Regions from separate parts of the Bacillus luti genome, predicted to be linked through region 1. Evidence: riboswitches for the same ligand, from Rfam matches in the RefSeq annotation. Region 1 holds a riboswitch; each other region holds the start of a gene.
The links. A riboswitch is a leader RNA that binds a small molecule or an ion and turns the genes downstream of it on or off. The one in region 1 is predicted to bind S-adenosylmethionine.

Region 1 (11,097 bases):
CAATTAACTTATCATTCGCTTCAGAAATTCCAACAATGGATGTTGCAAAAGCAACGGATGGGGAATCCATGAACGTAATGCGCAATGTTTTTGAAGGGTTATATGCAATGGGAGAAGATAACACACCGATTCCTGGTGTTGCTGAGTCGGTTGACGTTAGTCCCGATAAGACAAAATATACATTCCACCTGCGTGATTCAAAATGGTCAAACGGTACTCCTGTTACAGCAAAAGACTTCGTCTTCGCTTGGCAACGTGCCGTAAATCCTGATACAGCAGCTGAATATGCATTCTTATTCTTCGATATACAGAATGCGAAACAAATAAACCAAAAACAATTGCCAATTGATCAACTAGGAGTTAAAGCTCTTGATGATAAAACGTTAGAAGTACAACTAGACCGTCCTGTTCCCTACTTCTTAAGCTTAACGACATTCTCGACATTCTTACCAGTTAATGAAGCGTACTTAAAATCTCAAGGTGATAAATACGGTTTAGAAACAAATCATTTAATTTACAACGGTGCTTTCACATTAGATAACTGGAAACACGAGCAAAGCTTCCAATTGAAGAAGAATCCTAACTATTGGGATGCTAAAACGGTAAAATTAGAAGAAATCAACTTCAATGTCGTTAAAGATAAGTCTACAGAAGTGAACTTATATGATTCAGGACAAATTGATCGTGTTGCTTTAACTGCGGAGTTTGTTGATAAATATAAGGGCGATCCAAACTTCAAAGAACGCGCTGAAGTTGGCATTCAATTTTTACGACTAAATCAAAAGAATGAAACATTAAAAAATCAACATGCACGCCTTGCTATTAACGGAGCAATGAATAAAAAAGCATACGTAGAAACAATTTTAAATAACGGTGCTGTTCCAGCTGAAGGAATGGTTCCTGTGAAATTCGCAAAGAGTCCAGAAGGCAATGACTTCCGTAAAGAAAATGGAAACCTAGTCAAAGATGATGTGAAAACAGCAAAAGAAAACTGGAAAAAAGCAAAACAAGAACTTGGTACCGACAAAGTAACAATCGAACTATTAACAAGTGATAATGCTTTAGCTAAAAAGACTGGTGAATATTTAAAAGGTGAACTCGAAAAGAATCTAGATGGCTTAACAGTGAATTTAAAACCACAACCACGTAAACAACAGTTGAAACTACTATTAAGTGGTGATTATGAAATCGGTATTGACGGTTGGGGCCCTGACTTCGCGGATCCAATTACATTCTTAGATTTATTTACAACAGATAGTGCTTATAACTTCGATAAATACTCTAACAAAGAGTACGATGAGCTCATTCATAAAGTGAAAACAGATTTAGCTGGCGATGAAAAAGCACGCTTTGAAGCAATGAAGCAAGCTGAAAAAATCTTATTACAAGACGGTGCTGTCGCTCCTTTATACCAACAAGGTCGTTCTTACTTACAACGCTCTTTCATTAAAGGACTTGTAACAACTGACTTCGGCGGTGAATTTAACTATAAGTGGACAGAAGTTGCAAAATAATAAATAAAAAGGTATCCAATCACAGGATACCTTTTTTATTTTATACTTCTTTAACTACATGACTTCTTCTCTCTACTATTCCTTTTACAGATACAGTAATGACTGCTACCAATTGCGTGACTAATATAATGACTAATAATGAAATAATATTTTTCTCTAAACTAACTCCCCAAAATATTATTGTATAATAGCCATTCGCTGCATATGTTGCGGGAAATAATTCGCCGATTGTTTGATATGTTTTAGAAAACATTTCATGCGGTACAATTACACCCGAACTTACGAGTTGTAACGATAGCGAAATTATATTAAAGATCATACCTGCATTTCCGAAAACAGCTATGAACATTTGTGTTAATGAAAGAAAGGCGAAGAAGACTATCGTCAATAATCCTCTTTTCCTTCTTTTTGCATTGAACCAAAACTCATCATAAATATAAAAACAAACATCAAATATGTTCTCCACGTCAAAGAAGGTATATGCCCTGACCAAAGATAGCTAACTAAATAGTTAATTCCCATAATACAAGACGATATTACTAAACTAATACTTATTAGTTTTACATATTTGAGCATATCTTTTCTCCTTGTTTTTTATTTTTCTACTTCTTCAAATTGTAGATTCACCGGCTCTTCTAAAAGTGTTTCATAAAAGTTTTCTGCCAAATCTGTTGAAGGAATTTTTTCATCTACTTCATCAAATCGAATACTATCTAGCCACACACAACCTTCTCCTGATAATAAAACACCAAATGCAATACCAAGTGCTTCTTCTTTTATATCTAATACAACCGAGTACGATTGCCAGTTATTCGTATTTTTAATTGGACGATTTTGCATATTATCCATAGCGAGCGGTTCTGTATCTTTTCCATCTACTCGCATCCACAATCCCGCCCAATCTCTTACGTTTTCACTCTTAACAAATGCTGTAAACCGCAACCTCTTCCCTACATATTTATCCGCTCGGAACATTTGCATTAATGTTGAAAATCCTCCGTGCGTAACATTCTCTTTTGTTTTTATGTATGCAGATACTTTCCCTTGATGGACAACTTCATAATCTAAACCCATCTCATATTCAGCAGGATGGCTTCCACTTAAGATCCATCCTTTCGGTATACCCTTTTGCATTGAAACACCCTCTCTTTCTATATAAAATGACTGGAAGTACTTTCGATATTTCTTTGGTGGCAATTGAAACATTCTTTTAAAAGCTCTCGTAAATGCCTCTTGTGAGGAAAAACCATATTGCATTGCAATATCAATAACAGCTCTTTCAGTCGATACTAAAGCCTGTGCAGCATGAGTTAATCTTCTCTTTCGAATGTAATCCGTTACACTCATCCCAATATAACTTTGAAAAATACGATGAAAATGGTACATCGACACCGCACTGTGAGATGCCACTCTTTCTGTTGTAAGCTCTTCATGTAAGTGATTCTCTATATAATCAATTGATTTTTTTATTATCTCTTTATATTCTTCATGCATTTTAGTCCCTCCTCACGACTTCAATTTACCATATACATACAAATTGTTTTTGATTTAAATTGCGGATTAGCCCTTGTGACTACAGAATAATAATTTATTTTCAACACATACATAATTACTCGTTTTTTGGAAAAACTTGTATAGAACAAATTTACATAAGGAGGAATTTATAATGAGAACTCTACTATCAATTTTATTAGCTCTTATGCTAGTACCTGCATTAACAGGATGTAAAGCTCCTGCAAAAGAAGATACAACTTCTAATAAGAAAACGACAGAAGAAGCAAAAAATGAGGCTCCTGCAGATTTAAAACTTAATTTTAATGAATTTAGTTTAGATGCAGACTATCAAGATACGAAGAAAGACTATGAAGCTGATTATAAAAATATAGCAGCTGATAAGAAAATGGAAGCAAAGCTTGAAGACCATAAAACAAATGCAAAGTTCACAGGTGACGAGGCTATTACAAAATTAAGCCCACTTCTACAAGAATTAAAATTTGATAAAGATACTCCTGACCAAGAAGTAATCGATCAAGTAGTAAACGTGTTTAAACTTGATAAGGACTATCAAAAATTCGATTTAGAAGTTGTTTTCTCTGATGGAACGAAAAAAGAATATAAACGAGAAATAAAATAAAGAAGTAGGCGATTGCCTACTTCTTTATTTTATTTCTTAGCATATCGTAAGCTTGGTTGAGATCCTACGTAGTATTCTAATCCAGATACAGATGACTTTTGTAAATAAGAGTCTGTTGGGAATACAAGTGGGATTAAAGGATATTCTGTAAACATAATATCTTCTGCTTGATGTAATAAATCAAAGCGTTTATTTTCATCTTGTTCTAATTTTGCTTGATTAATTAAATTATCGAAGTCTTTGTTAAACCATTTCGCATAGTTATTTGGTCCATCACCTGCATAAATTTCTAATTGAGCAGCTGGATCTAATGTAGATCCTCCCCATCCCATGTATGCAATTTGGAAGTCACTTTGTTTGTACATATCAATATAACTTTTCCACTCTTTACCTTCTATTTTCACATCTACACCAAGATTTTTCTTGAACATTTCTTGAAGTGTTTCAGCTATTTTCTTCTTATCTGAATATTTTACTGTTACTTCTGGAAGAGTAGCCCATCCTTCTTCCTTCATACCTTCTTCTAATAGATTCTTAGCTACTGCAGGATCATATTTAAAATAATCACCTTTCTCTTTACGGAAGTCGCGGCCACCTTCTGTTTTTGCTCCTTCTGGAACAAAGCCATATGCTTCTTTTGCATTATTCTTTAATATTTTCTCTACGATAAATTTACGATCTACAGCTAATGCAAAAGCTTTACGAATTTTAGCATTTGTAAATGGTGGTTTCTCTGAATTAAATGAGTAAATATGAGTTGAGTAGTCTTGCATTTTTTTAAACTCTTTATTGTTTTGTTCCTTCTCAACTAAATCAGTTGGTATGTGAGATAATAAATCTAGTTCTCCAGATTTGTATAATTGATACGCTGTTTTACCTTCTGGAATAATACGGAATTCAATTTCTTTTGATGCTACTTTTTTATCATGGAACTCTTTGTTTTTTTCTAGAATAATCGCTTGATTATGCTTCCATTCTTTCAATGTGAAAGGACCATTTGTAATTAATTCTTTTGGATCTACTTTTAATTTACCTTTTTCATCAATAGATTTTTTATTCAGCGGAATATATAACGACTGGGATAATGTTCTTTTAATAGATGTCACTGGGTGTTCAAATTGTAACTTTAGAGTTACATCATCTACTGCTTGAATTCCTACTGCATCTTCTTCACCTTTCCCTGTATTAAATGCTTCTCCACCTTTAATGAAATATAGTTCTGTTGCATTCATAGAGCCTGTTTTAGGGTTTAATATTCTCTTCCAAGCAAATTCAAAATCTTTTGCTGTTAATGGGGAACCATCAGACCATTTTAATCCTTTTTTCAAATAGAACGTATACTCTTTTCCATCTGCCCCAGCTTCCTCTTTCTCTACTAAATCCTTTTCAAATTTCCCATCACTTGTCTGTCTATACAAAGTTGCAAATAAGTGCTCAATTACATAATTAGAGTTATTATCTGTTGAAATTGCTGAATCTAGCGTATAAGGATCACTACCAAGATTCGTTACGAAACGCTCTCCTTTACTAGCACTTGCTTTTGAAGTGTCTTTCTTACCGCAAGCGACAGAAGTAATTGCTAATACGGTCATAATGACAAATAATAAAAACTTCTTCATCCTACATTCCCCTTTACCCTGAAATTTTTGGTGTTGATGCTAATAATGTTTTTGTATAAGAATGTTGTGGATTACGGAATACTTCGTCCGTATTTCCAAATTCAACAAGTTCTCCTTTATATAGGACAGCCACTTTTTCACATAAATAGTGAACCATCGGTAAATCATGTGCGATAAATAAATATGTATAGCCTTGCTCCTTTTGAATTTTTTGCAGCAAATGCACAATTTGAATTTGCAGTGAAACATCTAATGCTGAAATTGGTTCATCAAGGATCAATACTTCCGGCTCACATAATAACGCTCTTGCAATAGCAATACGTTGGCGTTGTCCTCCACTAAATTCATGTGGATAGCGATCAATATATCGTCTATCTAATCCAACACGCTCTAGCGCATCACCTGCTACTTTATCCTTCAATCCTTTATCACCGAGTCCAAATGAAATATAGCCTTCTGTTACGCTATCGCGTACTTTCCAGCGTGGATTTAATGCAGCTGTCGAATCTTGAAAAATAAACTGTACTTTCTGCAAGAAATCACGCTTATGAGCTGCCTTCAGCTTGTGAACAACTTGACCGTTATAATCAATTTCACCAGACGTTGGACTCTCGATCCCAGCTATGAGCTTTCCAAGTGTTGTTTTTCCTGAACCACTTTCACCAATAATGCCAAGTGTTGTTCCTTTAGGAATAGAAAGTGATATATCTTTTAACGCTGTAATTTCTTTATTTTTACTTCCATACGTTTTCCTTACTTGCTCTACAGTAATTAAGTCTGTCGTCATGAGGCATTCACCTTCTCTTTTGATTTCGCTTTATCATGCTCCAGAATATGCTGCCAGCAATGTGAGCTATGCTCCCCAGAATATGTTGTTCTCTCCGGGAAACGATGCATACATTCTTTTATTGCTACCGGGCAACGATTTACAAAAGGACAACCAAAGCTATTTAATGTTTCAATGGAAGGTGTCGTTCCTTCGATTGCACGTAATACTTTTTCGGAATCGTCCATATTCGGAATTGCTTGTAATAAGCTTTTCGTGTATGGATGTTTAGGGGAACCTATCACTTCCTGTATCGTTCCTTTTTCAACAACACGTCCCCCGTACATCACAACTACTCGATCCGCTACTTCACGTACAAGCGCCAAATCGTGAGTAATTAATAAAATACTCGTATTTTGCTTTTCCTTTCTTTCCTTTAATAACTCCATAATTTGTTTTTGAATCGTTACATCTAATGCTGTCGTAGGTTCATCCGCAATAACGAGCTTTGGGTGGCAAGCAAATGCAATTGCTAAACAAATACGTTGCCTCATACCTCCGCTTAATTGATGTGGGTACTGTTCAAAGCGTTTCTCCGGTTCATGTATCCCTAAATCTGTTAACAAGTTAATCGCTATTTTCTTTGCTTCTCTTTTCGATTTTTTCTCATGTTGCAAAATTACTTCTGTAATTTGCCGTCCCACCTTCATCGTCGGATTTAAAGATGAAAGTGGGTCTTGAAAGATAAAAGAAATATCTTTCCCACGAATTTGATTCCATTCTGACTCTTGTAGATTAGTTAATTCCTCTGATTCAAAAGATATATTTCCATCATCAATGTGAATAGATTCTTGATTTAATCCGATAATGGATTGTGCTGTAACACTTTTCCCTGAACCACTTTCTCCTACAAGTGCAACTATTTCACCTTCGCTAATAGAAAAGGAAACATGCTTAACAATTGCTTGCTTACTATTCTCTTTTTCAACGGCTAACGTTACGTTTTCTAAAGATAAGAGCTGTCCCATGTTTTTTCTCCTTTCGATTCCGTTTTACGATTTTTGGATCAATTGCATCTTGTAAACCATCACCAATTGCATTAAATGCGAACATGATGAGAGCAATCATTAGCGATGGGAAAAATAGTTGCCACCACTCCCCGCTCAATAATGTCCCAAGCGCATCATTTGTCATCGTCCCCCAGCTCGCTGCCGGTGATTGCACCCCAAGTCCGATAAAACTTAAAAATGATTCCGAGAAAATTGCTGCTGGGATTGTGAATGATAAATTCACGATAATAATGCCAGTTAGGTTCGGAATGATATGTCCGTATATAATTTTCATATGTGATGTGCCTAATCGCTCCGCTGCAATAACAAATTCTCTTTGCTTTAAAGATAAGACTTGCGCCCTAACAAGACGTGCCATACCAATCCATCCTGTTAATGCAAGAGCAATAATGATTGTAAAAAGTCCTGGTTTCATAATGATTAATAGTAAAATAACAATTAATAAATATGGGATACCGTATAATACTTCAATCCCTCTTACAATCCACTCATCAATTAACGTGCCAAGGCGATTACGCCCTCTCACATATCCACTAAATCCTCCGATCAGTACACCAAGTCCTATATCAAGAACAGCTGCTACTAATCCAACTACTAGTGAAATTTTCCCACCAGCCCAAGTACGCGCCCAAATATCTCTACCTAAATCATCTGTTCCAAACCAATGCTCACTACTAGGTGGTAAGTTTGTCGCCTCTTTTATTTGTTCACTTGCAGTGAAAGGAGTTAAACTTTCACCAATAAGAGAGAAAATAATAATGAGCAATAATGTTACCGTCCCTAGAACCGCGATTGGATTTGATACAAATTTACGAAACACTTCTTTTTTCTGGCTAATCTTTTGCTGCTCTTTATGTATCGTTAGTTCTTTTTTCTCTTCATTCGTTAATAACTGTTTATTGATTTCATAAGCTCCCATTTAGATATGCCCCCCTCCTTACGTAATAGAACGAATACGCGGATCAACAATACGATGAATAATATCTGTAATGAAAATACAAGAAATTAATAATGCACTATAGAAAATTGTCGTTCCCATAATCACCGGATAATCCCTGTTAAAAATACTGTCTACAAAATATTTTCCGAGACCAGGAATTGCAAAGATCTTTTCAATAATGAAAGTCCCTGTTAAAAGTCCAGCCATTAACGGTCCAACAAATGTAAGTACTGGAACAATTGCATTTCGAAGGGCATGCCTCATAATAATCTTCTTAATCGGTATACCTTTTGCTCTTGCTAGCTTAATATAATCACTCTGTAGTACTTCGATCATATTAGAACGAACAAACCTTGTAATAACCGCGATTGGCCCTAACGCTAATGCAAAGGATGGCAACACCGTATGTTCGAATGTGCCCCAAGACGCTACTGGTAAGAGCTCGAATTGAATAGCGAATATTTGTATAAATAGTGGTGCTAAAATAAAACTCGGAATAGAAATACCAAGGATGGCAAGTAAACTCACACCATAATCAATTACCCTCCCATGATAGAGAGCAGCAAATGTACCTGCAGCAATTCCGACTAGCAACGAAATAACAAGTGCTTGTAGACCAATAATTGCTGATGGACCAAAGCCAGTTGTTATAATTTCTGATACACCTTGCCCGGTTGATTGAACAGATTCACCAAAATCAAAATGAACTACGCCGTCTAAATACGCAACATATTGATTCCATAACGGTTCATCCAGGTGATACTTCGCTCTCATATTTTGCACAACTTCTGCTGGAAAGATCTTTGCATCTGATGAAAATGGATCCCCCGGAATAATGTGCATAATCAAAAATGTTACTGTTGTAATAATCCATAGTGTAAATACCATAACTGATAGTTTTTTAACAACATACACTCCAATAACCCCCTAAACTCATAAATTTACTTTGTTTTATTCATGTACTTTTTCCATTACTCCCTTTTCTCTTTTTAGAATACAAAAAGCCTTGATCTTAAAAAATAAGATCAAGGCTTAATAAACAAAGGCCCATCACTTATCTTTCAAGACTTGCTTGCTGGAATTAGCACGGTGTTCCTGTTACAGAACCCGCTGCTGAGGTGTCATAGGGCCAGTCCCTCTACCTCTCTGGATAAGTAAATTGCTATATTATTATTTGGTTCAAATTGTATATTTCGAATTATAATTCTGAAAAAATGAAAAGTCAATCAAATTGGATATATTTAGAAAAATCAGTTTTTGATAGAGCCCTTTATCTAAATCGCAGTTTTTCACTTATAATAAAAAGAAATTATATTAAAGGAGTTATACGATGGATCCGATACTTCTGGCAACTATAGGATTACCGTTAACAATCGTCATCCTTGTTATCATTGGATTTTATAAACTTTTCATTAAGAAGAAAAGTATCACCTCTTTTTACACACCCTTCGATAACATTACTGGACAAACTATTTCAGAATTTCATGAAGAACAGAAAGTATTAGTATCTGAGGATGAAGACGGAGATGGCAAGAAGAAAAAATAACCTTGCACACGCAAGGTTATTTTTTCGCTTCTGTTTGAAAACGTTTATAGTATGTCGATGCTGTTGCAAAGTTAATTTCTATATCACGAATCAATGATGAATCTTCTTCTTTAGCTAACTTTTGTAATTTTTTCATCGCTTGTTCCGATTCCTTTAAGAAGCCAACATATAACTCATGTTCTTCCTCTTTCGATTTTGGAACATGAATTTCTTTACGTATATTCTCAATATCTTCTAACATGCTCGTTGTTACCTTTTGCACGTCTTCTTTATATGTAGCATTCGTTATTTCCTTACCGCCCTTTTCTTTTGCCACTTCAAATAACTGCAGTGCTTTATTAATTTCTTTATTCATTTTCAAATCGTATTTTTCATGTACTGCACGGTATTCTTTCATCTCTTCGGTTTGTTCAGTAGACTGCTCCACCTTTTCTTTTGGTTCTTTCGTATCTTTATTTCCATTACATCCTGCTAGAAGGATCATACTTCCCATTACAGCAATACCCAAAACCTTCTTCATCTCTAATTCTCCTTTTATCTACAGCTATTACTCATTATAGTTTCTTTTATCTCCACTTGTTATTATACCGAGAACATCCTACTTTTTACACTTAAGACGATATCGTAATATATATACCAACATTTTTGTCACAGTATCGTCACTTTATGCAAATAACTTTTGCATCACTTTACTCTATCAACTTACACATAGATAAGAGTTATTTCAAAAAAATTAAAAAAGAGCTGATTCAAATATTCCCTTTGAATCAGCTCTTTTTATTAAGCTTCTACATTTTGTTTTTGTTGCAGTTCAAACTGCTTTTCACTTCTTCTTGCCATAAATAAATAACATAGCACAGCACCAATTTCACAAAGAGCTATCACAACTCCCATCGGCAATGCTGTATCACTTCCACCAATACCTACTAGCGGCGCTACAAGTGCTCCTGAAATGAACTGTAATAAACCTAATAAAGCCGATGCTGTTCCTGCTGCTTGTTTTTGATTTCTCATCGCTAAAGAGAAACCAGTTGTTGATACAACCCCAACACTTGATACAACGAGGAATAACGAGCATAACACACCAATTAATCCTATTCCTAATAAGATTGTCAGTAGTAAAGATAAACCACCAACAGCTGCAATAATAATACCGGCAACAAATAATGTCTTCTCATTCACTTTCCCCGCTAAACGACCCGTTACCTGACTAGCAATAATAATACCGATGCCGTTGATTGCAAAGAATAAACTAAATTGCTGTGGTGATGCTCCGTATATGTTCTGTAACACAAATGGTGAGCCCGAAATGTACGCAAACATTGCCGCCGTTACTAATCCCTGTGACAATGCATATCCCATAAACAAGCGATCTTTCAGAAGCTTTCCGTATGTTGCCAATGTCCCTGACAAACCACCTGTCTCTCTTTCTTCAGGAGGTAACGTTTCACGCAATACGAACGTCGCTGATATTAACATGAATACACTAATTGCTCCAAGAACGATAA
Region 2 (11,097 bases), 510 kb from region 1:
AAATGGATTACATTTTCTTTAGCAGCAGCAATTACACTAAGTATAGGAGCTTCGTTCATTCCATCTACTTATGCCGAAAGCTCCGTAGATCCGGCTCCTGAAATTGCCGCAAAAGTTGTAAATCAAAACAATGGGAAGAAAGTATTATTTGATAATACACACGGTCAAACGGCTGGAACAGCTGACTGGGTTATTGATGGCGGCTTTTCTGACTTCGGAAACGGCATTGCCCAAAACGGATATCATGTAAAGGAACTCCGTAAATCAACATCTATTACGTACGAAGATTTAAAAGATTACAATGTATTTATCGTTCCAGAAGCAAATATTCCTTACAAAAAATCTGAACAAGACGCAATGTTACAATATGTGAAAAATGGTGGAAGTATTTTCTTTATTGCCGATCATTATAATGCAGATCGTAATAAAAATCGTTGGGACTCTTCTGAAGTATTCAATGGATATAGACGCGGTGCTTGGGATAATCCCGCAAAAGGAATGTCAAACGAGGAAGTAAATTCACAAGCTATGCAAGGAGTAGAAAGCTCTGATTGGCTAGCTGATAACTTCGGTATTCGTTTCCGCTACAATGCAATTGGTGATGTTGCAGCTAAAAATATTGTGTCACCTGAACAATCATTCGGAATTACAGAAGGAGTTTCATCTGTAGCAATGCATGCTGGTTCTACTCTAGCAATTACAAATCCAAAACTAGCAAAAGGACTTGTTTACCTTCCAGAAAACCCGTCAAAATGGAATAATGCCGTTGATAGTGGTGTTTATAATGGCGGTGGTGTTGCAGAAGGACCTTACGCTGCAATCGCAAAAGTAGGACTTGGAAAAGCAGCCTTTATTGGGGACTCTTCTCCTGTTGAGGATGCATCGCCAAAATATGTTCGTGAAGATTCTGGTCAAACAAAGAAAACTTACGATGGTTATAAGGAAGAAAACGATGCGATCTTACTAGAAAATATCGTAAATTGGTTATCGAAGAAAGAGACATTTACAAGCTTAGATCAAGTTAACGGTTTACAGCTTGATGCACCTACAGCTCTACAACCATTCGAACAACCAAGTTTATCAACAGAACCACAACCAGAACCTTGGAGTGCGCCAAACGCAGGTTACCAATGGTTCAATACAAATACTTTTAAACCAGGTTCATACGGTTATAACGGTGCGGTAACAGCAAACGACTACGTAGTTACACACCCTAGCACTCTACCAAACAATGAAGTGTTCCAAATAAAGATTCAAGTGAATAACTTACTACCAAATACAACTTACAACAACTATTCTTTAGGTATATTCACTACTGGCGGTACACAGGTAGCAAAAGTTCAAAATGCAAACGGCACTTGGCCATCTACTTTCGGATATAGTAATGCATTTTCTTTCACAACAAACAGCTTAGGTTCTGCTGAAAAAATTGTAAATGTGCAAATCAATCCAACTACAACTGGACAAGCAACACTTCGTCTACGCCAAAACACAACAGCGAAATATAATGAAGCTGTCACGATTAACAAGCAATAATGAAAAAGGCAATCCGCATATGGATTGCCTTCTTTTCATTTCTCTTCTTTTGAGAAAAACATTCTTGAAATAACGATACCTATACTACCTACTATTAAGAATAACACTGCCCTGATCATCATTGATACTTCTGGTAAGTCTAGAAGGAATAGCTTCCCTATCGTTACGATTAATACGACTAAGCCGGCATACAATATTTCATTCATATTTTTATTCCGTCCAAGCCAAACTGCAAATAATGCATATATCATCCATAATAACGATACCGAAACACTAATTATGCTTCCATCTGTAGATAAAACTTCACCGATTCTCGTAATTGTAACGAATACAAGAACCATAAATGAATAGAGCGCTATAGAATAAACATATTTTCCAAAACTTATTAACACTTCTTTCGATTGTTTCATGCAGTAATAAAATGTCCCTATTAAAATAAGGTGAGCAACAAACCCCGCTGAAATAAATTGATCAAACGGACTAAAGATCGTTTGTATCATTCCAATCGCATAAATCGTTGCACTAACATACAATTTTATCTGTTGTTTTACTTTAATAGCAGTCATCATCCCTAGGAAACCTTGCAACAATAATACGATCGCTGCATTCACTAAACTGTATTCATATAAAATTGCTAAACTAAATGCTCCCATGGCGAAACCAAATAACAGATTTGTAAATGTAGAGTGTCTATTCTGCCTATATTCAAATACGAACATAATAGCATGCACAAGTGCACTAATGATTAATCCCCATGTTGTGAATTCTGGAATTTTTGCAATGGCTAATATAAAGAAAACGGCATTCGCACTAAATATCGCCAAGCGTGGTTCTAATATAAAACTTCTCTCCGTAAACATATGCCAAAATAATAGTAAATGAATCAAGCCATAAACAAACGTTAATTGTATTTGCAAATTCTCTACTAACATTGACATAACCGCAAAGAAAACAAAAAGGACAATTGCAGCAACAGCATAAGAAATCATATATAAGTACTTATAACGATTTTTCAAGGCATACCATAATAAACTAAGCGTTAATATCGTCTCATATCCAAAGAAAATGTACGAATTAGGAGTCGTACTATTTAACAAGAATGGCACGAAGAACGCTCCGACTGCTACGAAAATAGTAAGATATTCCGATTGATATCTTTTCGCTAAATAAATGCCTAAAATAACCCATACAATATTACAAATAAACGCGACACTTGCTGGAATGAATCCATATAAATAATGTGCCGCAAACGTCGTTAAAACAATACCCGTAATACTTCCTCCAGCTAACACTAACCCTAACGCTTGCCGCTCTCGTTTAATTTGAATGTCCCCTATATAATACAAACCGATAGATAGGGCAATACCAAACACAATTCGTATCGCTGGTGTTAATAAACCAGCATCTACCCCTGCTTTAAATAACCAAATAACCCCGAGTAACATAATACCGACAAATATGCGCGGCAACCATGTTTGGCAAAACTTAATAATATTGAATGGTTCCGGTTTAAAAGCAGCTATATTTACTTGTTTTTCCTCAATTTCTTGCATGGGCTCTTTAATTGCAACTACACTTTCTTGTGATTTTTCATCCACTATCGTTTCCATGTATACTTTCTTTTCCTTACAAACATGTTGCTGAGCGTTTTCTACTTCTATTTCTCTTTGTTTCGCTTTCAAGTCAGAAAGTGCTTCTTGCATCGTTTCTATTGCCGTTTCGAGTGCTTCTATTTTCTTATCCAAATCTTCCTTCATACGCTCCCTCCTCATCATCCTTTCGAAACCTATATATTACCAATTACCTTTATCATACTCTTAGTCTATTCATTTTCAATACTATTTTTCCAAAAAAAGAAAGGTGTTTTCCGAAATTGGAAAACACCTTTCTTTTATTTCTTCTTATTTATAGCAATACTAACAATTACACTAGGGCAGAAACCTACAAGTGCTGAAGCAATGACACTTGGCCATCTACTTTTGGATATAGCAATGATTTGCTAAAATAAAGTGAAACTTTAATCAGTGGGGGTTTTCTTCATCCCCCACTGATTATTAGCCTTCACCAATCGGACTTTTATGGGCAGTTGATCCCCCACCTAACTTCTTTGCTTTCGCTGAATTTTGAGGTGGGGGTCTTACTGCCCATTAAAGCGGGATAAATTATTGCTTTTCATGTATACAAAAGCCTTTTTACCTGCTTATCTTTTATCAATTTTTGCAGCAATTCGATTTCCAATGAATTGGACAGACTGGACAAGAATAACAAGCATAAGTACTGTAACTACCATAACGTCGGTTTGAAAACGATAATATCCAAACCGAATTGCTAAATCACCAATACCGCCTCCTCCGACAACACCTGCCATCGCAGAATAAGAAATAAAACTTACTGTTAAAACCGTTAAGCTTAATACAAGACCCGAACGTGCTTCAACGAGTAATACTTTCCGTACAATTTGAAGCGGCGTTGCTCCCATTGCTTCCGCGGCTTCAATTACTCCTTTTGGAACTTCACGTAATGCCTGTTCTACAAGTCTTGCAAAATACGGAATTGCCGCTACTGATAAAGGAATCGTTGCAGCAATTGGACCAATTGTTGTTCCTAATATCGCTCGTGTAAGAGGCACAAGAGCCACTAATAATATAATAAATGGGAATGAGCGGATAATATTTACAATCCCGTTTAAAATACGATGAACAATGTTCTGTTCCAGAATTTGTCCTTTACTTGTAAAATATAAAATAACACCTAAAGGAACGCCTAAAATAATTGCGGCTCCAACAGAAAGTCCAACCATTAACAATGTTTGCAAAAGTGATGTCCCAATCTCCGGAAGCAATGGGATAATGTTATTGAACATGTGCAATACTCCCTTCTTGCTCTACACCTAATAAGAGTTTTGCAATTTCTGATGTTGGTTTTAATTGTTGATCATACAAATCAAATGATTCAACAACTTCTCCCTCTTCCATAATTGCGACTTTATTACAAATTTGTTTAATGACATTCATTTCATGTGTTACGATTACGATTGTAACGCCTAATTCTCTATTGATTTTTTGTAAAAATTGCAAAATAGAAAGTGTTGTTTTCGGATCAAGCGCCGATGTCGGTTCGTCACAAAGTAGTACTTTAGGATTATTTGCTAATGCTCGAGCAATTGCTACCCTTTGTTTTTGTCCGCCACTTAGTTGTGAAGGGAAATGATGTGCTTTATCACTTAAACCAACAATCTCTAAACATTCCCTTACACGATTTTCTCTTTCTTCTTTCGAAACTGATTTTAGCTCTAATGGTAAAGCGACATTATCTAATACATTTTTATTATGAAGAAGATGAAAATGCTGAAATATCATACCAATCGATTGTCTTGCCGTTCGCAAATCTTTCTTAGATAAATTTGTTAAATCATTTCCGTTCACAATGATTGCACCTGAATCTGGCTTTTCTAATAAATTCATTGTACGTAACAATGTAGACTTTCCGGCACCACTTAATCCGGCAATCCCGTATATATCATATTCTTCAATTTGCAAAGAGACTGATTTCACCCCGTGAAATAAACCTTCTTTCGTTTGAAAGGTCTTATTTACATCACGTAACGTTATCATTTCACTCACTCCTTTTCACTCGATTTAAAAGCATCTTCCGCCAGTAACGAAAGCGTAACATCATCCATAGGAGGATTGTGCAAACCAGCTCGAACATTCAAATAATAGCGGTGTAATGGATTTGTTTCAGATAAGCTTTTAGCCCCTACAATTCGCATTGATTTATCAACAACTGATATCGCTGTATTTGTCGCAATATATTTTGCTGCTGCCAGTTCCGCTTGTAATGATTGTTTATCTTCTACATCATCATATTTTTTTGCGATTTGATATACAAACGTACGAGCTTGCAAGAGTTCTAGCTCTAACTCTCCTACTAACCTTCTAACATTAGGAAGCAAACTAATCGGATGAGTTAAACTATTCGGTTGATATGATTTTGCAAAATCAATTGCATAATTTCTTGCGGCCTGTGCAATTCCTAAATAGCATGCTGGTATATGAAGTAACCATCCAATTCCTTTTGGTTTCGTCTTTGAATCCTTTATATCAGTTAAACACTTATCAGCAATCTCTACATTTTTTAATACAAGATCATGACTAGCGGTTCCACGCATCGCAACGCTATCCCATGTTTCTTCAATAAAAACGCCTTTTTCATGTCTTGGGATTACAAATTCTCCAATTTCTTCGCGCCCTTCTATGCTGGCTGATATGATGAAATAATCAAGTACAGGAGCCATCGTTGTAAAAGTTTTTCTCCCGTTTATTATCCACTTATCACCTTTTTGAACAGCTAACGTTTCTGGTTTTCCACCACGCGTAGGACTCCCTGTATTTCGCTCTGTTGCAGCTCGGTTAAAAAGAGCACCCTTTTTTACTTCTTCACAAAGCCAGGAAAACATGTCAGGTTTCCACGACCGATTTTCAGCAAGTTCCTTAATAATTCCAAGATGCCACCCAATTGATAAAGCTGTCGCACCATCTCCTTCGGCAATCTTTTCTTGAAATAAAACAAAATCATATAAAGAAATAGACTCTCCTCCAACATCTTTTGGGAGCGTTAGTTTTGTATAGCCAATATCCTGTAAATCTTTCATATTTTCAAAAGGAAAAGAACCAAGCTCACTTAGCTGATGCTCTCTTCCTGCAAACTGTGGAATTAACTCCTTTAACTTCTCTAACACAAGCAGTTGTTTTTCTGTTTCTACATACGAGATTGCCATATTGAAGCCTCCTTTTACTTTAAATAATCAGGTAAAATAAAACCGTTAAACTGTTCTTCAGATTCAATCATTTTTTTAAATTCTGGTGAATGATATGCCTCAATTAAATCTTTAACAAATGCTTTCTCTTTGTCCTCATCACGAACGGTAACGATGATTCGGTGTTGTGATGGTGTTTTTTCTAATTCAAGTGCCTCTTTTAATTTATGTCCTGATGAAATAACAAGATTTCCGTTAATAATACCGTAATCTAAATCCTTCATAGCTCGTGGAATTTGCGGCGATTCAAGTGGAACCAGTTTGAAATTTTTCTTTTTATACGTCACGTCTTTTTCAGAAATCGTTAAAATATTTACATTGTCCTTTAACTTCACCCAACCAATTCCTTCTAAAATTCGTAATGCACGCTCTAAGTTAACAGGATCATTTGGTACTCCTATTTTCATACCATCTTCCAAATCATCTAGTGATTTATGTTTTTCAGAATATACACCTTGAGGTGCTGATGGGACTTGTATTACCCCTTTAATTTTCGCATTATTTTCTTTTGCGTATGATTCCATAAAGGCAGTACTTTGAAATATGTTTGCATCAATATCTTTATTTGTTAACGCTGGATTTGTTTCGTTTGGTGAATTAAACTCAACAATTTTAACTTTATACCCCTTTTTCTCTAAGTACGGCTGTACTGCTTTTTTCACTTGATCACTATACGGACCAGGTGTAAATCCTAAACTAATTTCTTTTTGATTCCCCGTTGATGTTTGTGTGCAACCAGTAATAATAAACAAACTACATACAATACTTACAAGTGCTAAAAATAAACGCTTCATCTCTTTTCCCCTCCTAATAAAAAAACAACCTTACATATAAGAAGGTTGTCGTTTTCCCCTCTTATCTACTCGGAATTAGCACCTTGTCATTTTTCAGGTTGCTGAAGTTTCATTGGGCCGTTCCCTCCACTTCTCTCGATAAGATTATATTGAATTGTTCTTTCTATTGTGTCACTATTCCGATAAAAATACAATGTTTTTTTACGTTTTTTTCCACATGATGTAGAGCAACGCATCCCAATAAAATATATTAATCCTACAGGAAAAAGACTTCTGTATCATTCCAACCTAGTAAGTTATTACACGCACATACACTTTTACCAATTGTTTTACTTTAATAGCAGTAACATTAGTCTATTCATTTTCAATACTATTTTTCCCAAAAAAAGAAAGGTGTTTTCCGAAATAGGAAAACACCTTTTACTTATTTCTTCTTATTTAAAACACTACTCACGATAACACCAATACAAGCACCTATAATAGCTGGAACAATCCACCCAACACCTTCTGTATAAAAAGGAATGTATTTCAATACTGACGTCCACTCATTCATCATTACATTTTTATTAAAAATATCAATTGCACTAAATACCGCTACAGCCCCAACGGTTACTGTATATACGTATACATACTTTCCAATATACTGATGGAATAACCCTAAAATAATAAGCGTTAATGCAACTGGATAAATAAATCCAAGGATCGGTACTGATACTTTTAAAATTTGCGTTAATCCTAAATTCGCTAAGAGCATACTAACAAAACTTAGTATAAACGCCCAAATTTTATAAGATACTTTCGGGAATGCACTTGCGAAAAATTGACTACAAGATGTAACGAGTCCGATTGAAACACATAAACATGCGATAGTAAAAATAAGACCTAATAAAACGACTCCGCCTTGTCCAAATAATACCGTCATAACTTGTGATAACACTTTCGCGCCATTATCAAACGTACCTAATGAACCACTAATTGAACCAACATACCCAAGGATGACATAAATAATAGATAATAAAAGACCTGCTCCAATACCAGCAATACTCATATATTTCGCTAAACCTTTATCATCTTCAATACCTTTTGCACGCAGCGCATTGGCAATCACAATACCAAAGATTAAAGCCGCTAGCGCATCCATCGTTAAATATCCGTCTAAAAACCCTTGGAACATAGGAGCTTGTCCATAGTTTCCAGCAGGTTCTTTCACACTACCTACTGATGTAAACATGCTTTTTATAAAGATAAGAGCAATCATACCTAATAATAACGGTGTTAAAACCTTTCCGAACAACCCCATTAATTTAGACGGTGATAAACTTAACCAGTACACAATACTAAAGAAAATAACCGTGTAGCATAATAAAACTACGCTTCCCGCTTCTGGGAAGAACTGACCTGGCCCCATTTCAAAAGCTAAACTTCCTGCACGTGGGATACCAAGACCTGGTCCAATAAATACATACACGATACACGGAAAAATAATGGCAAATGAAGAATGAACCCTACCCGCTAACGTTTGAAAACTTCCCGCTTTCGCAATAGCAATAACTCCCAATATAGGAAGACCTGTTGCTGATATAATAAACCCTACTAATGAAATCCACACATGTTCTCCTGCTTCATAACCAAGAAAAGGCGGGAATATAAGATTCCCTGCTCCAAAGAACATTGAGAATAACATAAGACTAATAAGTAAAATTTCTTTTTTCTGTAACAATTTCATTTCTTTCCCCTTCTTTAATTTCATCTTCCATGAAATCAATTTCACATATAAAAAAGTGCAATAATCCGCTTCCTTACAAAGAAAACATAGTCCATAGTCTATCACAAAAGAAACGCTCCTTCTATAGCTATCCCTCTTTTCCAATTTCTTCTGAAAAATCAACCTTTATTGACTTATAATAGTTAATAAGGTAAAATATTAAATGTACAAAATTATTAACTTTGTTTTTGTTTGTGTCAGGAGGAAAATAACATGGAATCAGCGATACAACTAGAAAGAGAACAACAAAGAAAAAAGAAACATCCTCCAGGTTTATACTTACTCTTCTTTACAGAAATGTGGGAAAGATTTAGTTACTATGGATTACGAGGATTATTAACATTATATTTAACGACAGCTTTAGTAAGCGGTGGTCTTGGGTTTAGTCCCGCATGGGCACTCTCTATTTACGGATTTTATACTGGAGCCTGCTATTTCACACCAATGATTGGTGGATACTTAACAGACCGTTTTCTAGGTAAACGAAAAGCGATCACAATTGGTGGTATAACAATGGCAATCGGTAACCTTACACTATTTGCCTTGCAAAACCAATTAGGCTTATACCTCGGATTAGCGCTTATTATTATTGGTAATGGATTCTTCAAACCGAACATCTCTACACTGGTTGGGGAATTATATGAAGAGAACGATTCAAAACGTGATAGTGCGTTTACCATTTTCTATATGGGTATTAACGTCGGGTCATTTTTAGCTCCACTCGTTTGCGGATTTTTATCAGAAAATTTATTCAAAACAACAGTTGATGGAGTGGTACATTACGGATTCCGTTACGGTTTCTTAGCCGCTTCAATCGGAATGATCATTGGACAAATTTTATTTACAACACTATCAAATCGCTTCCTTGGTGATATTGGTAAAAAACCAACTCGCGATTTGCAAACAGCTGCTGGACAACCATCAGTAGGAGATACACCGTTAACAAAAAAAGAAAAACAACGTACCGCAGTTATCGTCATTTTAACATGCTTTGTTGTCTTCTTCTGGGCTGGCTTTGAACAAGCCGGTAGTTCATTAACATTATATACAAACAAATTTGTAGACCGCTCTGTGTTCGGATGGGAAGTTCCAACATCTTGGTTCCAATCGGTCAATCCATTATTTATTATTTTACTTGCTCCAGTCATTTCAGCATTATGGGCAAAACTTGCAACTAGAAAAAAAGGGGACTTAAAAATCCCAACAAAAATGGGACTTGGTATGATCCTACTCGGTATCGGCTATATCATTCTCGTTATGGCTACATTAAAAACAGGTAGTGATGAACATAACATTACAGAAAAAGCAAACCTACTATTTATCGTCTTTACGTATCTTTTCCATACGTTAGGTGAGCTATTCTTATCACCTGTTGGGCTATCAATGGTTAGTGCACTCGCTCCAGTAAAACTTGCTTCTTTATTAATGGGTGTATGGCTAGCAAGCTCAGGAATCGCCAACATTTTAGGCGGACAACTTGCGAGCTTTACAACTTCACTTGGATATTCTGAAGTATTTATAGTAATTGGAGCTGCCGCGATTGTCTTAGGTTGTGTTTTATTATTAATTTCTAAGAAATTAGTGAAATGGATGGAATAAAAAAAGATGAGGAATTTCTCCTCATCTTTTTTTATTCTTTCTTACCCTTTTCTATAGCTTGCTCATACAGCTCTTTATGTTCTTTATATTCACTTGGCACGAAATTTTTATAGAAGAATGAAAGCCAGCTATCTCCCTTTTTATATCCTTCTTCTCGAATTTCCGTTGCCTTTTTATTTGATTTAAATCCTTCAACAAACCATTTCTTTAATGATTCATTCTTTTCATACTTAGCAGGAACTTTCAAATCATAGTTTTCAAATGCATACTTATAGCCAGCTTTTTCTACTGCCTTTTTTGTAGACTTATAGCCTTTTTCATACGCGGTTTCATATGCTTTCACGTATGCATCTTTATCACTATTCCCAGGATTCTTTTCTGCTAACTCTTTACCAGCCTTTTCCCCTAGTTCCGCTTGCTCTTTTTCAATTTTTTCCGTTCTTTCTTTATTTCCTACTTTGAATCCCTCTTCAAAGTTTGGTTTAAACTCTGGGGCAACTTGACTATCGTCCATTACCTCTTGTGCTAACCCCTGCTCTTTCCCTTTTTCAAAATGCGTTTTTTTCTGTTCTTCTAACGACCAT
Region 3 (11,097 bases), 2.4 Mb from region 1:
TGTAAAAGTACTTTGAAAATTGTATTGAAATAATGATTTGTAAAAGGGTACGCCCCTTACTGGGAGGTAAGGGGCACAGGAAATGCAAATTTATTTTAATTTGCTAAAGTAATTATAACATATATACCCGTCTATACATGTTACAAAATTATGAACATAACTATTGTTTAGTAACTAGGAATAACGAAGATGGTATGATTAAAGTTATTTTTAAAGGAATATAACGAAAAAAAATGCAAGAAAAGACCTGATAACAGGCCTGTTTTTGTTATTGTTTCTCAGACTTCCCTTGTTCTAGAATGTAGGCTTCTTCTTGTTCAGGTGTCGCTAATTCGTATGCTTGACCAGTGCTGTTATTGTCCCATTCCCATAATAAATTATGCTCCTCAACGGATTGAGAGAAATCGCCTTCATACCAACGAACCAAAATCTTGAGGTACTGTTCTTTATGTTGTAAGGTTCCACTATTACTTTCATCAATTACTCGACGTACTGTTTCGATGTTTTCGGGAGTCATTTTAATAAATCCTTGCTTTTCGTGAGATAATACTTTTTGATGAGTCATTTTGTGCATTGCATTGATTATATGACGATCAGAATTGAGGTCAAGTATTACCTCTTCACCTTTAATTCTATCAGTCTGCTTTTCCTTAACGTCTGAACCTGCATATGTACCGACTTTGTAACCAGTAAAAATACCAACTGCTATAGCAATAACTAAACTTGATGTGATTTTAATCCACTTTTTCAAACCTCATACCCCCTTTTATTGAAGTGTACCATAAAAGAAGAGCTGTATATCTCTATCCATCTGTTTAATCTACATAAAGCGTCATTATCAGTAATCAGTTATGCTTTATGTTCTGAGGGTAATTAAAAATCGTCGATAAAATTTTACGAATATCTTGATTTGGAGTTCAACCATAGTGTAGAGGATTTTGCTTTATTACTAACTCCTGATTATATTCTTAATGAAAAGCTTCAATAACATATGATCATTCTTAATAATGTCATTGAAATGTACCAATAGAGGTTAGTGCAGCAAAATAAATTGTGTTATGATGTGAGCAAATATAAAGCTATCTAACGGAGGGATTAACATGCCGCATGTTGTGTTTCGTGGAATTACTACTGAACAATTAAAAAGCATAAGCAAGCCATTAGTAGAAGAGCTCGCAGATATCTGTGAGTGTGGTACGGATAATTTTACCTTGGAACTACCAAGTTCTACGTTTGTATTCAATGGAGAAGAAATAGAAGCGTTTCCTCTTATTGAAGTGAAATGGTTTGAGCGTGGACAGGAAATTCGTGATCGATTTGCCAAGGCCATTACTACATATGTAATGGATTTTGGACTTCCAGAAGTAGAGGTTGTATTTACGGTTTTCACAGAATCAGCGTATTATATTAACGGGAAGCATTGTGCAAGTTAGAGCTATTTGAAAGATTTTTATAACATTAAGAAAAGAAATAGGAGAGAATATCCTATTTCTTTTTATTTCTATAATGAAATATGACTGCTAAATCCAAAGTAATGATAATAATTAGAAGTAATACTTCTATCCCGTAAAATAAAGTCTTACTTTATCTCTCCGTCTCAAAAAACTCAATCCACTCTCCATCAGGACCAGCGAAGAATATGTAACGTGTTCCATCTGGTAATGTTTCGATTTCTTCTCCTAGTAAAAAGGTTACGCCGTGTTTCTGTAGTCTTTCAATTTCATCTTCTAACGAATCTACTTTAAAGCAAATGTGATGCACTTTTCCTTCTGCTGGAAGGGTAGAGTTGTAGCCTTCAATTAATTCGAGTATCGTTTCTTTTGATTCTTCCACACCTAAAAAAGCGAGTTTTAAGTTTGGATCTGGATGTCCCATACGTTTAATAAGCTGTAAGCCAACTACTTTTTCATAAAATGAAATAGATGTTTCTAAATCTGCGACCATAAGTCCTACGTGTTCAATTCTTCTAACTGGCATGTGCGAACCTTCTTTCTGAAAATTATATATAAAATAATATTGAAAATTAAGAAAATAAGCAAGATATAATTGTTACAATTTTTAGGGTGTTATATGGTATAGTGAGAAAGTATGTTTGGGGAGAAGGAAGGAGATTATACGATGAATACACCTACTCAAACTCCTTCATTATCGGAAACGATGAAAGAGTGGCATTATGCATTAGCGTATGAAATTAAACATTGGAAAACGATTGGCGGTAGTAAAATTTCTATCATGAACGGTCGTTTTTTATATACAGATTATGAGAATACAGTATACGTATTTCAGCTTATTTCGGAAGTAAGCTTACCTGAAGGTTCACCAATTCGAATTGAGTTCGATGGTGAGGAAGCGACAGGGGAAGTATTATCTGTACATGGATTAGAAATAGAACTGAAATTAAATGATTATATACAAGGTGAAATACGAGAAGCGGTTTTATATAGTGAACCGTGGCAATTGCTAGAACAGCTGCAAGAGCGATTAAAAGAAGCGCGTCAAGATAAGCTAAAACGTAATCGTATAAAACGTCTTGTAGACGGAACGAGCAGTCCGAAGCATCTTGAAAAAATGAAAAATCCGAAAAATGAATTGGCGTATCGTTCGTTTTACAATCCGACAACGTACGTATGGGGACCACCTGGAACAGGGAAGTCGTACAATTTATCGCGTATTATTTCGGCTCATTATCAAAAAGGAAAATCGGTACTTGTGTTAGCTCATAGTAACGCGGCTGTTGATGTATTAATGAGCGAAGTAACGAAGCAAATTGAAAAGAAAAAGAAATGGACGCCTGGTGAAATTGTTCGTTACGGTTATAGTCAACATGAACATATACGAAATCATGAAACGTTACTTGCGTCGAAGTTAGTAGAAACGACGAACGGGTCTTGGGGTGAGGAGAGACTCTATTTAGAAGAGACACGCCAAGAGCTTCGTGAAAAGATTTTATCATATAAAGCGACATCTGCTGATAAGAAGCGTATACAAGAGATTGAAAGTGATCTTCGAAAGCAAAAAGCAAAAATTAAAGAAGTAGAAAAAGAATACATTGAAAATGCGAAAGTAATCGGCGCGACTTTATCGAAATGTGCCATTGATTCACTTATTTATGAACGTACATTTGATTTAGTTGTCGTAGATGAAGTGAGTATGGCGTTCGTTCCGCAAATCGCATTAGCTGCTTCACTTGGAAAACGTATCGTCGTTTGTGGCGACTTCTTACAGTTACCTCCAATTGCGATGGCAAACCATGAACTCGTTCGCAAATGGCTTGGCGAAGATATGTTTTACCATGCCGGGATTGTTGAGTCTGTTAATAAATCAGAAGCACATCCGAACCTTTTTATGTTGCAGGAACAAAGACGTATGCATGCGGATATATCGAAGTTTACGAATTCATTTATTTATAAAAATAGAGTATACGATCATCCGTCCGTTTCAGAACGTAAAGAACTTGCGCAATTGCAGCCGTTCGCAAATGAGGCGAGTGTTTTATTTGATACGAGTTTAATGGGAGCATTTTCATTAAAAGACGCTGCTTCTGGTTCTCGTTTTAATATTATGTCTGGTTTAGTAGCGATGCAAATGATGTTAATCGGACTGTTAGACGGTGTTCAATCGATCGGTGTCGTTACACCTTACAGAGCACAGTCTCGTTTTTTATCAACGTGTATTAGAGAAATGTTGCAGAAAACGAAGTATCGACACATACCAGTTTTAGCAGCGACCGTTCATAAGTTTCAAGGTTCTGAAAGAGATATGATGATCTTTGATACGGTGGATAGTTATCCGCAAGAACGACCTGGCGTGTTATTCTTTGACCATAAAAACCATCGCCTCGTCAATGTAGCGGTAACGAGAGCGAGAGGAAAGTTCATTCAATTATCAGATTGCCATTATATGCGTAAAAACTTATCGAGAAAACAAGCGTTATCACAATTAACAGCTCATATAGAACGTCACGGAGATGTGTATGATCGCACGACATCAAGACAATTGTGGGAGCGAAAAATTTCGAAACGATTACGCTGGTATATGGAAATGAATCTTGAAGAGCCGAAAGGGGTATTAAAAGATATTTTAGCCGCAAAACGAAAAATTATCATTTCACTTCCAAGTACAAAACAAGTGGATAAACGAGTATGGCAAGCGTTAATGCGTACAAATGCGCAAATAACAGTGTATAGTGATGGACCAGTTCCGTTGAAGAATGTAAAGTTACAAAGGCAAAATAAAGCATTCCCGTTTATCGTAATTGATGATGAAATCTTCTGGGCAGGCGCACCACTCACATCTCAAATGATATTTGAAGGTAGTACGGAGTTTCCATACGTATGTGCAAGACTGCAAGCACCAGAAACAATTGGTGTACTAAAAGGATTTTTAGATATTCGGTAAATTCGGATAGGAATTCCTTGACTTTTAATCGGAATGAACTTAGAATGAAAATAATTTAATATAATTTTATGAAAATTCTTATCACGAGAGGTGGAGGGACTGGCCCTATGATACCTCGGCAGCGGATTCTTTATGAATACTGTGCCAATTCCAGCAAGGTAACTTGAAAGATAAGAAAGAAGCTCATTTTGACTGTATATGCAGAAGCCTCTTTCTATCTTTTAGAAAGAGGCTTTTTTACGTGAAAATAAAAGGAGGAAGAACAATGGGAGCGACTGGAGTAACGTCACAAAGAAAAACAATTGAAGAGAGTATAGAAAGAAATAAGGAAAAGTACATAGAAACAAGTCATAATATTCATGCGAATCCGGAGATTGGTAATCAAGAGTTTTATGCATCAAGAACGTTAAGTTTACTGCTAGGGAGTGCAGGGTTCCAATTGCAGCACAATATAGCTGGACATGAAACAGGATTTATCGCGCGGAAAAGTTCAGGAAAACAAGGGCCAGTTATCGCGTTTTTAGCTGAGTATGACGCTTTACCAGGACTCGGTCATGCGTGTGGTCACAATTTAATTGGGACAATTAGCGTTGCGGCAGCAATCGCATTATCAGAAACGCTTGAAGAAATCGGCGGAGAAGTTGTCGTGTTTGGGACACCAGCAGAGGAAGGTGGGCCAAATGGTAGTGCGAAATCAAGTTATGTAAAAGCAGGTTTATTTAAAAACATTGATGCGGCACTTATGATTCATCCGAGTGGAAAAACAGCGACAACGAGTCCATCATTAGCGGTCGATCCACTTGATTTTCATTTTTACGGAAAAACAGCTCATGCCGCAGCTTCACCTGAAGAAGGGATTAACGCATTAGATGCGGTTATCCAGCTGTACAACAGTATTAACGCACTTCGCCAACAACTTCCGTCAGATGTAAGAATTCATGGTGTTATTACAGAGGGCGGAAAAGCACCTAACATTATTCCTGACTACGCCGCAGCTAGGTTCTTCATTCGTGCAGCAACGCGAAAAAGATGTGCAGAAGTAACAGAGAAAGTAAGAAATATCGCTGAGGGAGCAGCATTAGCAACAGGTACAAAAGTAAAAATCCATCAATTCCAAAATGAAATCGATGAACTACTCGTAACAAAAACATATAACGACGTCGTAGCAGAAGAATTAGAATTACAAGGTGAAGACGTAAATCGTAAAGAAAGAGTGGGCATTGGTTCAACAGACGCAGGAAACGTAAGCCAAGTCGTACCGACCATTCACCCGTACATTAAAATCGGCCCAGATGACTTAATTGCGCATACGAATGAATTTAGAGAAGCAGCACGTTCAGAACTAGGCGATAAAGCATTAATTACATCGGCAAAAGCATTAGCGAATACCGCTTATCGATTAATTACAGAAGAAGGGTTGTTAGAGAAGGTGAAGGAGGAGTTTAGAGAGGCGCAGAGGAATCAGGGGTAAGGGTAACTTATTCAACGGGGAATCTAATTAATAAGCAGAAATGTAAAAAAGAACATTGGAAAATCAATGTTCTTTTTTGTTTACTAATTATTGATTTTGCTGCTTTTCCTCAAAAAGGAGAAACTTTTACTGTTAGCGAGAATAATACGTATCCCTTTATCAGAACGACAATTTCTCCTCAAACTCACTCTTTAAAACAATTAAAGGAGACGATAATCCGAATTGCATTAAAGAGTCTAAAAATACAGCTAGGGAATCCATCGACTCGCTCATGACCTTCATCATATAATTAAATTCCCCGCTAATTCGATATAAATCTGTTACTTCGGGAGCGGCATTACAATATTGGATAAAATCAGAGCATTGGCTCGTTTTAAACATAATGAATGCTTGAATGTTTTTATTAATTTTGGAAGGCTCAAATTTTGTTCGGTAAGCTGCTATAACTCCTTGATCTTCAAGTTTGTTAATTCGCTCTTTTACAGCAGGTTGCGTCATGGATATAATTCGTCCTATTTCTGAAACAGAAATTCTCGCATTTTCATACAACAAGTTCATTATTTTGTGATCGATTTCATCCAGTTTTACTGTGTTTTGCATTGGGTTATCTCCCTTGATTTATTTTCTAAAGTAAATTGTAATTTATAACTATAATATCATAAGTAAAGGAACTAAATTACCTATAAATCTATATTTAAAATGATTGGTGTTTACATGAAAATATAAGTATAGGTTTTATTAAACGGAAATTTAGGAAGGATGGAAAAAATGAAGAATCTTGATGGGAAAGTAGCGTTAGTAACAGGGGCGAGTCGTGGTATTGGTCGTGCGATTGCGAGGAGATTGGCAAACGACGGTGCATTAGTTGCGATTCACTACGGCCGAAATAAGGCAGCTGCACATGAAACGGTTAGTGAGATTGAATCTAATGGAGGAAAAGCGTTCTTAATTGAAGCTGATCTCAATTCAGTTGATGGTGTCAAAAAGTTAGTAGAACAATTGAAGAATGAATTACAAATAAGAGTTGGTGCATCAGAGATTGATATTTTAGTAAACAATGCAGGGATAGGTACACAAGGAACGATTGAAAATACGACAGAAGAAGTTTTTGATGAAATTATGTCTGTAAATATTAAAGCACCATTCTTCTTAATTCAGCAAACATTACCGTTACTACGAGCAGAGGGGCGCGTTATTAACATTTCATCAGCTGAAGTAAGACTTGGTTTTACAGGGTCTATTGCATATGGTTTAAGTAAAGGTGCATTAAATACGATGACACTTCCTCTAGCGAAACATCTTGGAGAAAGAGGTATAACAGTGAATACAATTATGCCTGGATATACGAAGACAGATATTAATGCGAAATTGCTAGATAATCCAGAAATACGAAATTTTGCTACGAATTCATCTGTTTTCGGGCGAATAGGGCAAGTTGAAGATATTGCAGATGCAGTAGCGTTCCTTGCTTCTCCTGATAGTCGTTGGGTAACAGGGCAGATTTTAGATGTTTCTGGTGGGTTTTGTTTATAGGGGCACTATTCCGTACCCATCAAGCTAATCAAGTGAATTACTAGATATGAAACGATCCTTGTTTCATATCTAGTAATTTATAGAAAGGTATGCATGATAAAGAAGTCTATTAAAACGTGATTTTTTCGCTAGGCAACTTGAATAAGGGGGCTATTTTTAATTATTCATAATCTAAAATTCAAATTTTATTTTACAGTAACAATAAAACAAATTATTGACCGCGTGGTACAAAAAAGAGTATTCTATTCATGTTATCTTTAAAATGAGAGGAGGAAAAGATTGAATAAACGCGGCAGACCTCGAGAGTTTGATTATTCCTCAATTGTAGATGTTGCAATGAAAACATTTTGGTTAAGAGGATATGAAGGGTGTTCTACACAAGATTTATGCAGTGATACAGGACTTGGAAAAGGAAGTTTATACAATACTTTCGGTAGTAAACATGAACTGTATAAACAAGTATTAGAACGCTACCATGAAATTGGGATTAAGGAACAAAGGAAATTGTTACATACTCCAATTCCAGTTAAAGAACGATTAAGTAATTTTTTTGAATGGGCATTGAAAGAAGACTTTCAGAATGTTGATCAAAAAGGATGTTTATTGATTAATGCCAGTATAGAACGTGCTAAAAACGATTTAATGGTACAAGAAATTTTCTCGAAGCATGTTGAACTTCTTAAACAAGCTATTGTAACAGTGATGGAGGAAGGATTGCAAACAGGTGAAATTTCAAAGAAGCAATCAGCTGAGGAATTAGCTAGTCTGCTTTTAAGCAGTTATTACGGATTCCGTGTTCTTAATGTATCGATGCAAAATCGGATGTTGTCTGAACAAGTTATCAAAGGAGCAGTGGAGTCTATTTGTGGCGCTTAGTGCGCTCTTTTTTTGCACTATTTTTGTACCAATCATTACAATAATGAATAAGGAGTGTTTTTATGCCATCGATTATTTATTTATTTATTTATTAGCTTTAGCAATCTTTTGTATGACTACATCAGAATTTATGGTTGCAGGTATGATGAATGAACTTGCTCTTGCATTCCAGGTTTCTGTATCATCTATTGGGTATTTAATTTCAGCTTATGCAGGAGCAATGGTAATAGGAGGCCCCATTTTAACTGCAATCCTCTTACGAATGCGCAGCAAACAAGCATTATTGTTTTTAATGTTCGTATTTTTAATTGGTCAATCGCTCGGAGCTATTGCTTGGAACTATGATATTATGATGATTTCACGTATTATAACTGGTATTGCTTCAGCTTCAGCTTTTGGAGTTGCGATTTCCTTTTCTGCGACATTGGTTCACTCTGATTCAAGGGGAAAAGCTGCATCAATTGTACTTGCAGGTTTAATGTTCGCAACTGTATTAGGTTTACCTATAACAACCGTTATTTCGCAATATTTTGGCTGGCGTATTAGTTTTGGGGCTGTTTCTGTTCTTGTGCTAGTATCAGGGATTATGATTCAACGGTTGTTACCATCATCTTCAAATAAAGAGCAATTAAATTGGAAAGACGAACTTCTGCGATTTAAGAATATTCATCTTTGGGCAGCTTACGTAACAAGTATGTTCATTATTGGTGGTACGTTTGCGGCATTTAGTTATTTCACTCCGATCTTTACAAATGTCACAGGCTTTTCAAGTGCAAGTATTCCATATTTACTTGCTCTCTATGGTAGTGCGACAGTAATTGGGAATATAATAATTGGCAAGTTCGCTGATAAATATACAATGAAAATACTTATGGGTGGATTAATTATATTAATCATAGCGTTGTCTGTATTTGCTTTAAGTGCAGAGAATAAATACATTGCAGTGATTTCTACGATTTTTATTGGTTTAACTGGTGTAGCATTGAATCCAGCTATGGTTGCGAGGGTGATGAAAACAGCTAGTAATGGAATAATGATAAATACCGTTCATAGTTCTTTTATTACGCTAGGTATTGTTATTGGTTCGTCACTAGGTGGTCTTGGGATTAGTAAAGGATATGGTTTTGTATCTCCGCTATGGATTGGAGCTTGTTTAGCTATCCTTGGGGTAATTTCATTATTCCCATATTTACATAAGGGAAAGGCAGATTAAGATGTTTAAAATTTCTTTATATGGGGTATCGCCACATCACCATCAAGCTAATACTTTCATATCTCCCTAAATTAAAATTTTCTTTCTCTACAGATAGCTATTATTAGAAGTCTCTCATTTTTTCGTTTTAGGTGCGTTTCTTTTTCTTAAGTTGAGGGGCATGGGGTCAGTTCAACTTTATCCCGCTTTAATGGGCAGTAAGACCCCCACCTCAAAATGCAGCGAAAGCAAAGAAGTTAGGTGGGGGTCGGGCTGCCCATAAAAGTCCGATTGGTTCAACTAATAATCATTGGGGGATGAAGAAAACCCCCAATGATTAAAGTTTCACTTTATTCAAAATAAGATTTTTTTGCAGTAAAATCAATGTTAGTGGAACTTTTTTAATTAAATTTTTTCAAAATTAACATAAATGCTTGCAACATTTAAATTAGTACTATATAGTTCTAGTTATGACAAAGGTAAAATTAATGAATCAAAAACGTGTGATTGAAGTAGCTGCAACATTATTTTTAGAAAAAGGGTTTGCTTATACAAGTATGGATGAATTAGTACGTGTAAGTAAAGTTTCAAAGTCTAATGTGTATTATCACTTTTCTAATAAGGAAGTATTATTAGAAGGGGTCGTTGATTATTGGATTGAAATGTATCAATCTGCAATTGATGACGTACTTTCTCAGACCCAATTTTTAGTTGAAGATCGTATCCAACTGTTTTTAAAACAATTATCACAAGGAGTTCAGTCGAGAGAGTATAAGGGGAGCTGTCCATTTATTACTCTTTATATTCAAAGTCCTAAACAGGCCACGCAAATAAAAGAAAAAATAGGTCTTTTTTTTACAGGATTACAAAAGAAAGTTTCTCTATTACTTAAACAAGGGGTAGAGAATGGAGAATTCAGAAATACGATTAATATTGATGAGGTTGCATCACTTTTTATTACAAATCTTGAAGGAGCGTTATTTATTTCAGAAACATTGAAGGATGCAACTGTAATCACGAAAACAGCAGATCATTTTTTAAAATTGCTTCGATAAAAGAAGCATTTTTTTTACATTAAATTAGTACTGATTAGTACTAAAAGGGGGATTTTATATGAGAACAGTATTTTTAACTGGTGGAACAGGCTTTATTGGAAAGCAATTAGTGAAAGAATTAGCCAAAGAAGATGTTAAAATTCTTCTTTTAGTAAGGTCGAAAAGTAAAGCAATACGCATTTTTCAAGAAAGAGGCATCTTAAAAAAGGCAGTTATGCACTTTATTGAAGGTGATTTGACGAAAATAGATTTAGGTCTAAGTGCTGAAGATAAGGAGAGGGTATTGAAAACGGATGTGATTATTCACGCAGGAGGCCCCATGGATATTCAAACGACAAGTAAAGAGGCAGCGTCCGTATTTTTAAATGGCGCCAAACACATTAGTGAATTAGCTAAAAGTATTCATCAATTGAAGGGCTTGCAACAATTTATTCATGTTGTAGGTTATATGAGTCCCTTTGATGATAAAAATAGCAAGATTGCAATTGATGTGTTTCAAGAAGGAAATAATTATTTAAAAATAAAAAATCCATATGAGAGAACAAAATTTTTAGCAGATCTTTATATCCGTC

Region 2: linked by a shared signal. The riboswitch ahead of EUC40_RS22500 (MetQ/NlpA family ABC transporter substrate-binding protein) and the one ahead of EUC40_RS24855 (ABC transporter permease) in region 1 are both predicted to bind S-adenosylmethionine.
Region 3: linked by a shared signal. The riboswitch ahead of EUC40_RS11090 (M20 family metallopeptidase) and the one ahead of EUC40_RS24855 (ABC transporter permease) in region 1 are both predicted to bind S-adenosylmethionine.

Annotation. Positions count from the first base shown of each region.
Region 1 covers NZ_CP040336.1:4,927,947-4,939,043, forward strand. Annotated here, with positions in the region: gene EUC40_RS24810 (peptide ABC transporter substrate-binding protein) at 1-1,514, shown strand, start outside; gene EUC40_RS24815 (ABC-2 transporter permease) at 1,555-1,902, opposite strand; gene EUC40_RS24820 (hypothetical protein) at 1,899-2,090, opposite strand; gene EUC40_RS24825 (helix-turn-helix transcriptional regulator) at 2,109-3,008, opposite strand; gene EUC40_RS24830 (YusW family protein) at 3,181-3,648, shown strand; gene EUC40_RS24835 (peptide ABC transporter substrate-binding protein) at 3,678-5,267, opposite strand; gene EUC40_RS24840 (ABC transporter ATP-binding protein) at 5,281-6,054, opposite strand; gene EUC40_RS24845 (ABC transporter ATP-binding protein) at 6,051-7,061, opposite strand; gene EUC40_RS24850 (ABC transporter permease) at 7,018-8,022, opposite strand; gene EUC40_RS24855 (ABC transporter permease) at 8,041-8,958, opposite strand; SAM riboswitch class I at 9,095-9,200, opposite strand; gene EUC40_RS24860 (DUF3951 domain-containing protein) at 9,374-9,589, shown strand; gene EUC40_RS24865 (hypothetical protein) at 9,606-10,109, opposite strand; gene EUC40_RS24870 (multidrug effflux MFS transporter) at 10,370-11,097, opposite strand, start outside.
Region 2 covers NZ_CP040336.1:4,420,576-4,431,672, forward strand. Annotated here, with positions in the region: gene EUC40_RS22475 (DNA-binding protein) at 1-1,536, shown strand, start outside; gene EUC40_RS22480 (DUF2339 domain-containing protein) at 1,572-3,293, opposite strand; gene EUC40_RS22485 (methionine ABC transporter permease) at 3,737-4,399, opposite strand; gene EUC40_RS22490 (methionine ABC transporter ATP-binding protein) at 4,389-5,150, opposite strand; gene EUC40_RS22495 (acyl-CoA dehydrogenase family protein) at 5,156-6,316, opposite strand; gene EUC40_RS22500 (MetQ/NlpA family ABC transporter substrate-binding protein) at 6,331-7,149, opposite strand; SAM riboswitch class I at 7,208-7,294, opposite strand; gene brnQ1 (branched-chain amino acid transport system II carrier protein BrnQ1) at 7,574-8,875, opposite strand; gene EUC40_RS22510 (peptide MFS transporter) at 9,128-10,513, shown strand; gene EUC40_RS22515 (YHYH domain-containing protein) at 10,545-11,097, opposite strand, start outside.
Region 3 covers NZ_CP040336.1:2,160,336-2,171,432, forward strand. Annotated here, with positions in the region: gene EUC40_RS11070 (PRK06770 family protein) at 269-751, opposite strand; gene EUC40_RS11075 (DUF1904 family protein) at 1,101-1,433, shown strand; gene EUC40_RS11080 (VOC family protein) at 1,585-1,977, opposite strand; gene EUC40_RS11085 (AAA domain-containing protein) at 2,089-4,398, shown strand; SAM riboswitch class I at 4,474-4,575, shown strand; gene EUC40_RS11090 (M20 family metallopeptidase) at 4,664-5,869, shown strand; gene EUC40_RS11095 (Lrp/AsnC family transcriptional regulator) at 6,029-6,469, opposite strand; gene EUC40_RS11100 (SDR family oxidoreductase) at 6,638-7,402, shown strand; gene EUC40_RS11105 (TetR/AcrR family transcriptional regulator) at 7,682-8,278, shown strand; gene EUC40_RS11110 (MFS transporter) at 8,322-9,491, shown strand; gene EUC40_RS11115 (TetR/AcrR family transcriptional regulator) at 9,959-10,525, shown strand; gene EUC40_RS11120 (alpha/beta fold hydrolase) at 10,584-11,097, shown strand, end outside.